3 regions of the Pseudarthrobacter sp. NPDC058362 genome follow, and region 1 is predicted to be linked to each of the others. Evidence: predicted binding sites of a transcription regulator. Region 1 holds the regulator's gene; each other region holds the start of a gene.
The links. The regulator HrcA, encoded in region 1, represses chaperone genes, less so after heat shock. The targets are predictions, from matches to a motif close to TTNGCACTCGNNNNNNNCGAGTGCNAA.

Region 2: ACFWIX_RS03735 (FmdB family zinc ribbon protein) is a predicted target of HrcA. The motif match lies at 3,406-3,432, and genes of this name have one in related genera.
Region 3: groES (co-chaperone GroES) is a predicted target of HrcA. The motif match lies at 757-783, and genes of this name have one in related genera.

The regions. Positions count from the first base shown of each region.
Region 1 is NZ_JBHXIW010000004.1:294,880-299,322, forward strand. It holds gene ACFWIX_RS11070 (DUF4870 domain-containing protein) at 1-288, opposite strand, end outside; gene ACFWIX_RS11075 (DUF3097 domain-containing protein) at 415-1,284, opposite strand; gene hrcA (heat-inducible transcriptional repressor HrcA) at 1,458-2,471, shown strand; gene dnaJ (molecular chaperone DnaJ) at 2,499-3,626, shown strand; gene ACFWIX_RS11090 (16S rRNA (uracil(1498)-N(3))-methyltransferase) at 3,629-4,405, shown strand; gene ACFWIX_RS11095 (GerMN domain-containing protein) at 4,392-4,443, opposite strand, start outside.
Region 2 is NZ_JBHXIW010000001.1:779,062-783,504, forward strand. It holds gene ACFWIX_RS03725 (AAA family ATPase) at 1-2,179, shown strand, start outside; gene ACFWIX_RS03730 (Flp pilus assembly protein CpaB) at 2,188-2,952, opposite strand; gene ACFWIX_RS03735 (FmdB family zinc ribbon protein) at 3,069-3,332, opposite strand; gene ACFWIX_RS03740 (5-formyltetrahydrofolate cyclo-ligase) at 3,467-4,099, opposite strand; gene galU (UTP--glucose-1-phosphate uridylyltransferase GalU) at 4,166-4,443, shown strand, end outside.
Region 3 is NZ_JBHXIW010000001.1:761,872-766,314, forward strand. It holds gene ACFWIX_RS03665 (DMT family transporter) at 1-713, opposite strand, end outside; gene groES (co-chaperone GroES) at 941-1,234, shown strand; gene groL (chaperonin GroEL) at 1,314-2,924, shown strand; gene ACFWIX_RS03680 (ATP-dependent DNA ligase) at 3,033-4,443, shown strand, end outside.

The DNA of each region.
Region 1 (4,443 bases):
TACTGGGACGAACACCAGGATGTTGGCAATCACGGCCGCGATGGTGGGCGGCAGGCTGAAGTTCAGCGCCTCTTTGGATTCCTGCGCCGTGAACGGGCCGCGGTCCCGGAAGATCAGGTAGATCAGGAGCGACGGCACGCAACCCAGGATGCCGCCGAAGTGCGCCAGCGTGGCCCACTGCCGGTCCTCGCTGGCCGTCAGCGGCAGCGCATTCGCTGGAACGCCGTGGTATTCGGAGCGGCCCGGGCCGTCCTGGCGGTTCCTGTGATCACGTGCGTTTTCTGCCACGGTCTGATTCCTTCTAAAGTGCGTTGTGCCAACTGCGCTTGGTGCCCAGTGCTGCCGGTCCGCCATGATTCTGCGAACCCGCACTACCAAGAATACTGTCTGCCGGCCATGACTCCCCCCTTCCTGCTAGGGGACGGTCAGGAAATCAATCACTTCTTCCACGCGTCCCAGCAGCGACGCCTCGAGGTCTGCGTAGGTCCGGACTGCGCCCAACAGTTTCTGCCAGCCCAGGCCGATGTCCTCCTTCGTCTCATGAGGCCAGCCGAACGCCGCGAGAATCCCGGTTTTCCAGTCCTGCCCGCGGGGCACCACAGGCCACCGGTCGATGCCCAGGACGGACGGCCGGATTGCCTGCCAGACGTCCACGTACGGGTGACCGACGATCAGGACGTTCCCGGCTGCGCCGGGGGAGCGCATCACCGCCTCGGCGATGCGGGATTCCTTCGAATCCGGAACGAGGTGGTCCACCAGGACACCGAGGCGCCGTTCGGGGCCGGGGCGGAACTCCGAGACCGCCGCGGCGAGGTCGTCAATGCCATGGAGGGGTTCGACGACGATTCCCTCCACCCGGAGGTCGTCCCCCCAGACTTTCTCCACCAGTTCGGCGTCGTGCTTGCCTTCCACCCAGATGCGGCTCGCCTTGGCCACCTGGGCGCGTTGCCCGGTCACACGTACAGACCCGGACGCGGTGCGGCCGGGTCCGCCCGGCTGTCCTGCGCCCGGCCGTCCCGCGGCTGCGCGGGGAGCAGGCGGCATCAGCCGGATGGGCCGGCCATCGAGGAGGAACCCGAATCCCAATTTGAAGGAGCGGGACTTTCCGCGCCGGTCCTCCAGTGCGACCACGTGCATACCGCCGGACTTCTCGACCCGGGTCACTGCTCCCACCCAGCCCGACTGGACGTCCTCCAGGACCATGCCACGCTCAACCGGGACCTCTGGCGGCGCGGTCCTGGCGGGAGCCGCTAGGTCACGGGGGCCCCAGTTCTGGTAATCCATGGATTCGTTCCGCCTAGTGCTAGTCAGTACCCGGTTCTGCCCGGAGCGGTTCCAATGCTAACAACGGGCCGAGGCATAATAGACTGTTAGCACTAAGGCATGTCGAGTGCTAACCGCCAAGGCGGACTGAACGGGGAGGCGAGGCCGTCCCGGACCCTGGATGGAGGTGGAGTGTGAGCGAACCGCGCAAGCTGGAAGTGCTGCGGGCCATCGTCGAGGACTACGTCCACTCGCGCGAACCGGTGGGTTCGAAGGCCCTCGTGGAGCGGCACCATCTTGGCGTTTCCAGCGCAACCATCCGCAACGACATGGCCGCTTTGGAGGATGAGGGACTCATTACCGCGCCGCACACCAGTGCGGGCCGGATACCCACGGACAAGGGCTACCGGCTGTTCGTGGACCAAATCTCGGCAGTGAAGCCCCTGTCCCAGGCGGAGCGCCGCGCCATCCAGTCGCTGCTGGAGGGCGCGGACGACCTCGACGACGTCCTGGACCGGACCGTGCGCCTGCTGTCGCAGCTCACCAACCAGGTGGCCGTGGTGCAGTATCCGCACCTCAGCCGGGCGCTGGTCCGCCACATCGAATTCGTACTGCTGGCCCCGCGCAAGGTGCTGGTGGTGCTGATCGCCAACAGCGGCAAGGTGGACCAGCGGGTGATCGACGTCGGGCAGGACCTGGGGGACGACGCCCTGGCCGCGCTGCGGACCCGCTTCCTGGGATCGCTGGGCGGAACTCCGCTCAGCCAGCTGGCCCAGTCCCTCTCCGCAGTAGTCACCGCGGTTAGCCCCGGGCAGCGGCAGGCGGCACAGGCCCTGGCGCACGGCCTCGAAGCGTTGGCACACAACAGCCGGGAAGACCGTATGGTCATGGCCGGCACAGCAAATCTGGCCCGTTCCAACGTGGACTTTCCGCTGAGTATCGGCCCTGTCCTGGAAGCCTTGGAGGAGCAGGTGGTCATGCTGCGCCTCCTGAGCGAAATGGCGCAGGACCACCGCGGCGTGGCCGTGAGCATCGGCCGGGAAAACCCCTACGACGGCCTGGCGGAAGCTTCCGTGGTGGCCACGGGCTACGGTCCGGACAGCGCAGCGAAAATCGGAGTACTCGGGCCCACCCGGATGGACTATCCCACCACCATGGCCGCTGTGCGCGCCGTGGCACGGTACCTGTCCCGGATCCTGGGACCCTGACGTTACAACAAGGAAGAGAAACCAACTTTGAGCAGCCACTATGACGTCCTTGGAGTCTCGCCGGAGGCTACGGGGGAAGAGATCAAAAAGGCCTACCGCAAGCTGGCCCGCACGCTCCACCCCGACGTCAACCCCGGCCAGGATGCCTCGGACCGCTTCAAGGCAGTGACCCACGCCTACGAGGTCCTCTCGGACCCGCAGAAGCGCCGTGTCTACGACACCACGGGGAACGAGAACGGCACCGACAACGGTTTCGGCGGCGGCGGATATGCAGGCCAGGGGTTTGCGTTCCAGGACATCTTTGACACGTTCTTCGGCGCCGGCGGCACCACCGGTCCGGCATCGCGTGTACGGCGCGGACAGGACGCCCTGATCAGCGTCCGCATCGAGCTGCGCGACGCCGTTTTCGGTGTCAACAAGAAGCTTGAGGTGGATACCGCGGTCACCTGCCCCACCTGCGAAGGTTCCTGCTGCCAGCCGGGCTCCCACCCGGAGCGCTGCGACATCTGCGGCGGCAGCGGCCAGGTCCAGCGGGCGGTCCGCTCGATCCTGGGCCAGGTCATGACCGCCGCACCCTGCGGCAGCTGCGAAGGTTTCGGCACTGTCATCAAGGATCCCTGCAACGAGTGCAGCGGCCAGGGCCGTATCCGCAGCCGCCGGTCACTGACCATCAAGGTGCCTGCCGGCGTTGCCACCGGCACCCGGATCCAGCTCTCGGGACAGGGAGAGGCGGGCCCCGCCGGCGGTCCGTCAGGCGATCTTTACGTGGAAATCCGCGTCAACAACGATGCCACCTACGTCCGCGACGGCGATGACCTGCACGCCACCTTGAACATCCCCATGACGGCGGCAGCGCTGGGCACCGATGTCAGCCTGGAGACCTTCGACGGGATCCAGGAAATCGACGTCAAGCCGGGCACGCAGTCGGGCGAAATCATCACCCTCCGCGGACTTGGCGTAACCCACCTGCGCGGCTACGGCCGCGGAGACCTGAAGGTCCACCTGCAGGTGGAAACCCCGGCACGGCTGGATGCTGCCCAGGAAGACCTGCTGCGCCAGCTGGCCAAGCTGCGTGGAGAACAGATCACCGAAGGCAAGCTGGCCGCCAGCGGCGGCATGTTCGCCAAGCTCCGGGACCGGCTGGGTAACCTGTAGCGGTGAGCAACCCGGTCTTTTTCGCCCCCGCCGGAAGCCTCGACGGGGTTCGTCCCGGCGCGCTCTTCGTCCTGGAAGGCCCCGAGGCGCGGCACGCAGTCGCCGTAAAACGCCTGGCGCAGGGTGAACCCTTGGACATCGTGGACGGCGTCGGCAGGCGCCTGACCGGGACGGTCACCTCGTCCGGGCCGTCCCGGCTGGAAGTCGAGTGCCTTACCATCACAGCCGAGGCACGGCCGGACGTCAGGCTGATACTGGTACAGGCCCTCGCTAAGGGCGACCGGGACGAACTGGCCATCGAGACGGCCACTGAATTGGGCATCGACGCGGTTGTTCCGTGGCAGTCGGAACGTTCCATCGTGCGCTGGAAGGGTGACCGGGCCGCAAAGGCGCACTCCAAATGGCAGTCCGTGGTTGCGGCGGCCGCAAAGCAGGCGCGGCGCGCGTGGATCCCCGAGGTGCGTCCCGCGGTCGACACCTCCGCGCTTGCCGCGGCCGTGGAAGCCGCAGACCTGGCCGTGATCCTGCATGAGGACGCGGTCCGCCCGCTGCGAAACGTCCTTGAAGCATGGCGGGTCCGTGGCGACGGCGTGCGGGAAGTGCTGCTGATCGTTGGTCCGGAAGGCGGCATCAGTCCGCGCGAGGTGACACGGCTGTGCGATAAGGGGGCGGTGACGGCCTTGCTCGGCACGCACGTCCTGCGTTCCTCGACGGCCGGGCCCGCCGCCGTCGTCCTCGCCAGCGATGTCTTGGGCCGCTGGGACACTACCGGACGGTAAACGACCTGGTATCTGCGTTCCGGTCGGGTCCGTCACCG
Region 2 (4,443 bases), on a different contig from region 1:
GGCCCTCCGGCACACCGCGGCCGGCGCTGAACTGGCTGCTGTACCTTATGCGGAACTCATGGATCGCCTGCAGCGGCTGTCCGCGGACGCCGATACGCTGAAAACCCTGCCCGAGCGCACTCTACTGGTGGAGAACATGCGCGAGCACGGGCTGGGGGAGCTGCTGGCAGATCTCGCCGAACGTGAGGTGCCGGCCGGGTCCGTCGCGGCCGAACTGGACCTGGCCTGGTGGCAGTCCGCGCTCGAAGCCATGATCAGCGGCGACGACTACCTTGCCATGTCCGACGGCGAGGCCCTCCGCCAGCTCGAAGCGGAGTACCGCCTCGCTGACAACGCCCACATCGCCAGCGGCTCCGCGCGGCTGCGCTGGGACCTCGCCGAGCGCTGGCGGGGTGCAATCGCAGCCCACCCGCGCCAGGCCGCCCTGCTCCGCAGCCTGCTCAAGGACGGCAGGGTCTCGCTCCCCGCCCTCACCGCCCAGGCGCCGGAGCTGATTTCCAGCCTGGTGCCGGTCTGGTCCGTCAGTCCCTACCTGATGACTGGCCTGCTTCCGGCAGAGCAGCGGTTCGACGCCGTGGTGATTCTCGACGCCGAAGCAACCTCGCTGCAGGCGGTGCTGCCGTCAATCGCCCGAGCCCGGCAGGTCATTGCCTTCGGTGACGCCCGCATTGCCAGCCCCCGGACGTTTACCGTGGGCGTCGAGCGCCTCGCCCCCGGCGAAGCTGCCCACCAGCGGGTGCAGAGCGCGTATGCTGCGCTTTCCGAGGTGCTGCCCGTCTGGCGGCTGAATTTCGTGTACCGTGCGGTGGACGAGGACCTGATCCTCCAGCTCAGCAAGAACTTTTACGACGGCGGCCTCCGCCTCCTGCCCGAGGGACAGACCGCTACGGGGCTGGACCGTTCTCTGTTGGTTGAGTACCTGGCGGACGGAACCGGGCTGCCCAGCGCCAACGACGAGGGCGTCGAGTCCGTAGCGGCCGAGGTCAACCGCGTAGTCCACCTGGTCTTCGAGCACGCCCGGACCCGGCCCAGGACATCCCTGGCCGTGATCACTGCGAGCCTGCGGCACGCGGCCCGGATTGGCGAAGCCATCCGACTCCAGCTGCCCAACCATCCCGGACTGTCTGCCTTCTTTGGGGCGGGCCCTGAATCGTTCCGGGTAGTGGACCTGGAACGTGCACAGGGCCTGGTGCGGGACCACGTCATCTTCTCGCCCGGCTTCGGCCGGACACCCCACGGCCGTGCTTTGCACAACTTCGGTCCGTTGTCGGCTGAAGGCGGCCGGGAAAAGTTCGCGCTGGCCATGACGCGGGCCCGGCGCTCCATGCATGTCCTGACCTGTTTCCGGCCCGAGGACCTGGACCACACGCGGCTGACGCACGGAGCCATGGACCTCTACACGCTGCTGGACCGTGAGATCGCCGGCAACACCGACCTCGGTACGCCGGCCTCCCGCGCCGCAGCCAGCGAACAGGCGCTGGGCGCCGATCCGCTGGTGGCGGATCTGGGGGACCGGCTCCGGGCCCGTGGCGCTCGGGTATGGCACCAGTACGACGGCGCGATTGACGTCGTGGCTGCGGCGGACCCGTTGAGCACGATGGGGCAGGACGACGCGGAACTTCCCCGACCGGTTGCCATTGAGTCCGACGGTACCGAGCAGTACCGGACGATGAGTGTGCGCGAACGGAGCCGGCTGCGGCCGCAGCTGCTGGAGCGCCTGGGCTGGCGATACATGCCGCTGTGGACCATAGAGGTCTTCACCGATCCGTCGTCCTGCGCAGACCGGATTGCCGGCTATCTGGGCCTTGAGAAGATGGTCCTTCCCGGCCGGACGGCGCCTGCCGCCGGATTCCTGGACGACGATGTGGACCAGGCCCTGAATGGCATCGACCTGCGCGATGCCATTGCGGCCCGCGGCGCGGGACCAGAAGCCCATCCATCATTTGAAAAGGAGGCGGGCAGCGTGAGCCCGGACCAGACGAAGGACGGCGCCGCGAACGACGCCGCTGAGGACAGCGCAGCGAAGGGTACGGCTCCGGTGAAACCCAGCCCGGACAAGGCGCTTCCGGACAGGGTGCTTCCGGACAAGGCTGCCGAGGATGATCCCCGGGCGTGGGGCGACCGCGACGAGGACCACGACACGTGGCTCAAGGAGCAGCGGCCTCCGCACTGGGGCTGATCCCAGGGTTACGGCCCCACGAGGACGAAAAACAGCTTTCCGCGGGTGGAGGCCCCCGCCAGGCGGGCCGCCTGCTCTGCTCCGGCAGCCACCACCAGCAGCCCCTCCGTCTCGGCAGTTCCCAGCCACTGGCCGCCGTCCCCGCCATGGGTCGACGTCCACAGGACCGGCACGCCTTTGGCCAGGACCTCCGGAGGACGTGCCTCCTCAAACCCGCCGGTACCAGTGAGGACCACGTTCACCAGCTGGCCAGGGGATACCAATCGGATGGAGGAGGGATCCGCCATGCGCAGGGGCACTGCGGCGGAGCCTGCCGGAGTGCCGGCCAAGAGGCCCGGGCCAACGAGCTGCGCGTCGGTGAGCAGCTGGCCCTTACGCAACGGTCCCGCCAGTTGCCGGCCAACGGCCTGGTCCTGCTCCCCGAAAAAGCCGTCGGCCACCGTCCCTGGAGGTACCTGGACGCGGGCCAAATCCGCACCGTCCAAGGTGGCCCCGGCGGGGAGGTCCCGTGCGGCGGCCACGGCTGCCACCGTGTCCAGCGGCGCCGGCGTCAGTTGGTGGACGGTGCTCGCGGCGGCACCGCATAAGAGCAGCGCCACGGCCAGCCGTCGGTTTCGGTTAAGCCAGCCGGCGAACCGTGCGGGAAACGTCCTGCGGGGCGTAGGTCGCAGCGTACCGGGGCGGCCCGGGCCGCCCCGGTTCGCTGCGATGCGGTTCGTTCGGGTGCGCGATGGTTTCGAACTGGTCCGGCCGTGAAGGAAAAAAGCAGGCATGTGCCCACGGTAGGGGTTCCGGCGACGGTAGGGTCAGGACGGGATTCCGTATGTGGAAAAGCGGATTCCGTGGGTGCAGCAGTGAGGGCGCCCGTTTACGGCCGGATGCCCGCCGGTCAGCTGGCAGCGGCTGCCGGAGCAGGCGTTGCGGGAGCGGCCGCGGGGGTCGACGCCGGCGCGGCCGAAACGGTGTTGCCCTTGGCATCGCGGGAATCGGTACGGTAGAAACCGGAGCCCTTGAAGACCACGCCCACGCTGTTGAACTTCTTGCGCAGAGTTCCCTCGCATTCGGGGCAGGATGTCAATGTGCTGTCCGAGAACGACTGGACAATGTCGAAGGCATGGCCGCAATCCTTGCAGGCATATGCATACGTTGGCACTGGTGCTCCTCCTCTTGGACAAACGAGAGGTCCCGTGCTGCCGGCCGCGGAACCGGTTCATCCGGTCGCCGCATTAGCAGTCGCAGGGCCTGAGTGCCAATTCTACCATCCGCCGGGCTAAGCCTGCGGCCTGGTCATTCTGAGGGAAGCTCCCGAAGACCTCCGGGGGTGAGCACCGCAGGCACCGGTCGGTCGAACGCCTCGGCCGGTATGCGGCCGGCGGGAAGCAGTTCCTCATCGTAGATTACTGCGGCCAGGGGGATCTCCTTCCCGGCGGTTGCCAGGTGTCCCAGGAATTTGTCGTAATAACCCCCGCCCTGGCCGACCCTGTTGCCTTCGACGTCCACCGCGGTGGCCGGAATGAACAGCGCAGCGGCCCCGCCGGCCGTCTCCGGTCCATGCCGGTCGCCCACCGGCTCGAGGATGGGAGCGAAAGGACTCCGCTCAAATTCGGCGGCGGGGCTCCAGTACACCCAAGCGAGTTCCCTGCCCGGTTCGCACACGGGCAGCAGGACGCTGTGCCCTGCCCCGTGCAGGGCTTCGATGAGGCGGAGGGTGGGCGGCTCGAAGCCCACGCTGAGGTAGACGCAGACGGTGCCCGGCGTGCCGGCTGTGATGGAACGCGCCCAGGCCAGGCCGTGCCGGGCCAACGCCGCTGCGGCCGCTTCCCGTTCCTGCACTGTCAGGGACGCCCTGTGCTGCCGGTGGGCCGCCCGAATGGAGTCCTTGGCTGCTGTTGAATCCTGGTGCACGTTACTGCCTTCCATGGTCGCCTCGTAGGTGCCGGGCTTCCGCTGTTACTGAATGCTTGACGCTGACGTTAGATTAGTCCGGTGAGCACCAGTAGCCCGAGAGTCCGCAAAGCCGTCATTCCTGCTGCCGGACTGGGTACCCGGTTCCTGCCCGCCACCAAGGCGATGCCCAAGGAGATGCTCCCCGTGGTGGACAAGCCTGCCATCCAGTATGTCGTGGAGGAAGCCGTCAGCGTGGGCCTCCATGACGTCCTGATGATCACGGGCCGCAGCAAGCGGGCGCTGGAGGACCACTTCGATCGGGTACCTTCCCTCGAATCGACGCTGTCCGACAAAGGAGACACCCGAAAACTCGAGGC
Region 3 (4,443 bases), on a different contig from region 1:
GCCGGCGTGGTGCGCTTCAGGGCGAGGTTCCACAACAGGTACGAGCCCAGCGATGGGAAGACCACGATGAATGCCAGGGACCATGCCTCGGCGGGAGCGGAGGGCAGGCCTGTGCCCGTGGCGGCCGCGATCGGAGCCAGGACGGCGGCGGCCATGGCCACCTGGACGGCGGTGGATGTGATGGCCGGAAGCGACTGCCGGCGGGCCAGGACCGTGTAGCCGGCCCACACCGTGATGGCGGCGAGGATCAGCAGTTCCCCGGCCTTCAGGGAGAACGTCAGCAGGCGGTGGAGCTCGCCGCCGGTGAGGACCAGCAGCACACCCGCCAGGCCCAGCGCTATTCCCAGCCAGCTGACCGGTGCCGGCCGGTCGCGGAAGAGCACTACGGCGAGGATCATGATCAGGGCCGGGTTGGCTGCGGTGACCAGCGAGGCATTCAGGGCGGAGGTGTGCCCCAGGGCGCTGTACAGCAGCAGCGTGTAGCCGGTCATTCCCAGGCAGCTGAGGAGGAGCAGGCGCGGCCACTGCCGCAGGACGGCGCGCCAGTCCGGCCGGTCGATGGCCTGGGCAAGGACCAGCAGCGGCAGCGCGGCCAGCGCCCAGCGCCAGAACGTCAGCTGGAGCGGGGCCATGGTCTCGACGGCGGCATGGCCCACCACGAAGTTGCCGGCCCAGAACAGGGTGGCCAGGGTCAGGTAAATGGCAGCTCGCACCGCTCAAATCTACAGGCCCCAGCGTCCGCCCGTGACGAAAATACTGGCACTCGCCTTGACCGAGTGCTAACCCGTGCATAGAGTCTTCATTAGCACTCTCCCCAGGTGGGTGCTAACACATGTAGAGCTGCCAGCCAGGCTGCTGCCGGCACCGCGACGACGGTTTGCCAGCCAGGGCGGGAAAGCTTTCCAGTCCACGAATTTGCTGACGAAAAGGAGAGGTCCGAGTGTCGGTCTCTATTAAGCCTCTTGAGGATCGTATTGTTGTCCGCCCGCTCGAAGCCGAGCAGACCACGGCTTCCGGCCTGGTGATCCCGGACTCCGCACAGGAGAAGCCCCAGGAAGGCGAAGTTGTTGCAGTAGGCCCCGGCCGCTTCGAAGACGGCAACCGCGTACCTGTTGACGTAGCCGTCGGCGACGTCGTCATCTACTCCAAGTACGGCGGAACCGAAGTCAAGACCGGTGGCACCGAGTACCTCGTGCTGTCCGCCCGCGACGTCCTGGCGATCGTCGTCAAGTAACCTCCGGATCCCCGTGCTGCCGGGTCGGCCTTCGGGCCGGCCCGTGGTGCGGGGTTTCTGTCTTTGAAAGGACACCACCATGGCAAAGCAGCTTGCGTTTGATGACGCTGCCCGCCGGGCCCTCGAGGCCGGCATCGATAAGCTCGCCAACACCGTCAAGGTGACGCTCGGTCCGCGCGGCCGCAACGTCGTCCTGGACAAGAAGTGGGGCGCGCCCACCATCACGAACGACGGCGTGACCATCGCCCGCGAAGTGGAACTGGACGATCCTTACGAAAACCTTGGCGCCCAGCTGGCCAAGGAAGTCGCCACCAAGACCAACGATGTTGCCGGTGACGGCACCACCACCGCCACGGTCCTTGCACAGGCGTTGGTTAAGGAAGGCCTGCGCAACGTTGCCGCAGGTGCGGCTCCCGGCCAGATCAAGCGCGGCATCGAGGTTTCCGTCGAAGCCGTCGCTGCCCGCCTGCTCGAGAACGCCCGCCCGGTCGAAGGCACCCAGGTCGCCAGCGTCGCCTCCATCTCCGCCCAGAGCGACGAGGTCGGCGAGCTCCTCGCCGAGGCATTCGGCAAGGTGGGCAAGGATGGTGTGATCACCATCGAGGAATCGTCCACCACTCAGACTGAACTGGTCCTCACCGAGGGCATGCAGTTCGACAAGGGCTACCTGTCCCCGTACTTCGTGACGGACGCCGAACGCCAGGAAGCCGTCCTGGAAGACGCGCTGATCCTGATCAACCAGGGCAAGATTTCCTCCGTGCAGGAATTCCTGCCGCTGCTGGAAAAGGCGCTGCAGAGTTCCAAGCCGCTGTTCATCATCGCCGAAGACGTTGACGGCGAGGCCCTGTCCACGCTGATCGTCAACCGCATCCGCGGCACCCTGAACGTCGTGGCTGTCAAGGCTCCGGGCTTCGGCGACCGCCGCAAGGCCATGCTGCAGGACATCGCCACCCTCACCGGTGCGCAGGTTGTCTCCCCGGAACTGGGCCTGAGCCTGGACACCGTGGGCCTTGAGGTGCTGGGCACCGCCCGCCGCATCACGGTCACCAAAGACAACACCACCATCGTGGACGGCGCCGGCTCCGCAGAGGACGTCGCCGCCCGCGTGGCGCAGCTCCGCGCGGAACTGACCCGCACGGACTCCGACTGGGACAAGGAAAAGCTCCAGGAGCGCCTGGCCAAGCTGGCCGGCGGCATCGGCGTCATCAAGGTCGGCGCTGCCACCGAGGTTGAGCTGAAGGAAAAGAAGCACCGCATCGAGGACGCTGTGTCCTCCACCCGCGCTGCCCTCGAAGAAGGCATCGTTGCCGGCGGCGGTTCAGCCCTGATCCACGCCCTGAAGGCCCTGGATGAGGACCCGGCCGTCCAGGCACTCGAAGGCGATGCTGCCGCTGCTGTGGGAATCGTCCGCCGCGCGCTGGTACAACCGCTGCGCTGGATTGCCCAGAACGCCGGCTTCGACGGTTACGTCATTACCGCCAAGGTTGCCGAACTCGAGACCAACCACGGCTTCAACGCCAAATCCGGCGAGTACGAGGACCTGATCGCCGCTGGCGTGATCGACCCCGTCAAGGTGACCCGTGCGGCGCTCCGCAACGCGGCCTCCATTGCCGCCCTGGTCCTCACCACCGAAACCCTCGTGGTGGAGAAGCCGGCCGAGGAAGACGAGCACGCAGGCCACAGCCACTGAGCCGTCAGCCAAGCTAGCAACACTCTGTAACGAAGAACCGGTCCGGCGTCAGCCGGGCCGGTTTTTCGTCTGCCCCTGTCCCGGTCGCCCCGTGGCAGACTGGTGCCCATGCTGCTCGACGAGCTCGTGAAAACCACTGATGCGGTCGCCTCCACACGATCCCGGACTGCCAAGATCGAAGCACTCGCTGGGCTGCTGGGCCGGCTCGAACCCACGGAAGTCGCCGCCGCCGTCGGCCTGCTCATCGCCAGGCCGCGGCAGGGGCGTGTGGGAGTGGGCTGGCGGGGAGTGTCGGCCGCCAAAGCAACGCCCGCGGCCGAACCGGGCCTGACCATCGCCGACGTCGATGCCGCCCTTGACGGCCTCCTCGGCAGCGTCGGAGCCGGATCCGCCGCGGAGCGCGCCACCACGCTCCGGTCGTTGATGTCGGCCGCAACCGCGCGGGAACAAGCGTTCCTTGCCGGGGTGCTCCTGGGTGAGCTTCGCACCGGTGCCCTGGAAGGCGTACTCATGGATGCTGTCGCCCGCGCCGCCGGTCGTCCCGTCGAAGCGGTGCGACGTGCCGCGATGCTCTCCGGCGACCTGGGCGGCACCGCCCTGCTGGCGCTCACCGGAACGGAAACCGGACTCAACGGGGTGGGGCTCGTCGTCGGACGCCCCGTGCAGCCCATGCTCGCCGCCACGGCCTCGAGCGTCGGCGCCGCCCTTGAGGCCACCGGGGAGGCTTCGGTGGAATACAAGCTCGACGGCGCCCGCATCCAGGTGCACCGGTCCGGCGATGAAGTACGCATCTACACCCGCACCCTGGCGGAAGTGACGCACCGTCTGCCCGAGGTGGCGGACCTGGTACGGAGCCTCCCGGTGCGCGACGTGATCCTCGATGGCGAAACACTCGCCTTGGGCGAGGACGGTGCGCCGCGGCCGTTCCAGGAGACCATGTCACGCTTCGGGGCGGACCAGGCGCGCTCCACGGTGCTGCATCCGTGGTTCTTCGATGTGCTGCACCTGGACGGCCGGGACCTGCTGGATGAGCCGCTGGCGGAGCGGCTCGCGGTCCTCGAGGGTATCGCGCCCGGTCACAGGATTCCCGGGCAGATCACAGCTGACCCGGCGGTGGCCGAAAACGTCTCGCGCCAGGCGCTCGCCGCCGGACATGAGGGGGTGATGGTGAAGGCAGTGGGCTCTTCCTACGCGGCCGGTCGGCGCGGGTCCAATTGGATCAAGGTCAAGCCCGTGCTGACGTACGACCTGGTGGTGCTCGCGTGCGAATGGGGGTCGGGGCGGCGGACAGGCATGCTGTCCAACCTGCACCTCGGCGCGCTCGATCCCACCGGCGAGTTCGGCGAACCCGGCAGATATGTGATGGTCGGGAAGACCTTCAAGGGCCTCACGGACGAACTTCTGCGCTGGCAGACGGAGCGGTTCCAGGAGATCGAGGTTCGGCGTACGGCAAGCACCGTCTGGGTGGAGCCGGTCACGGTGGTGGAAATAGCGATCGACGGCGTACAGCTGTCCACGC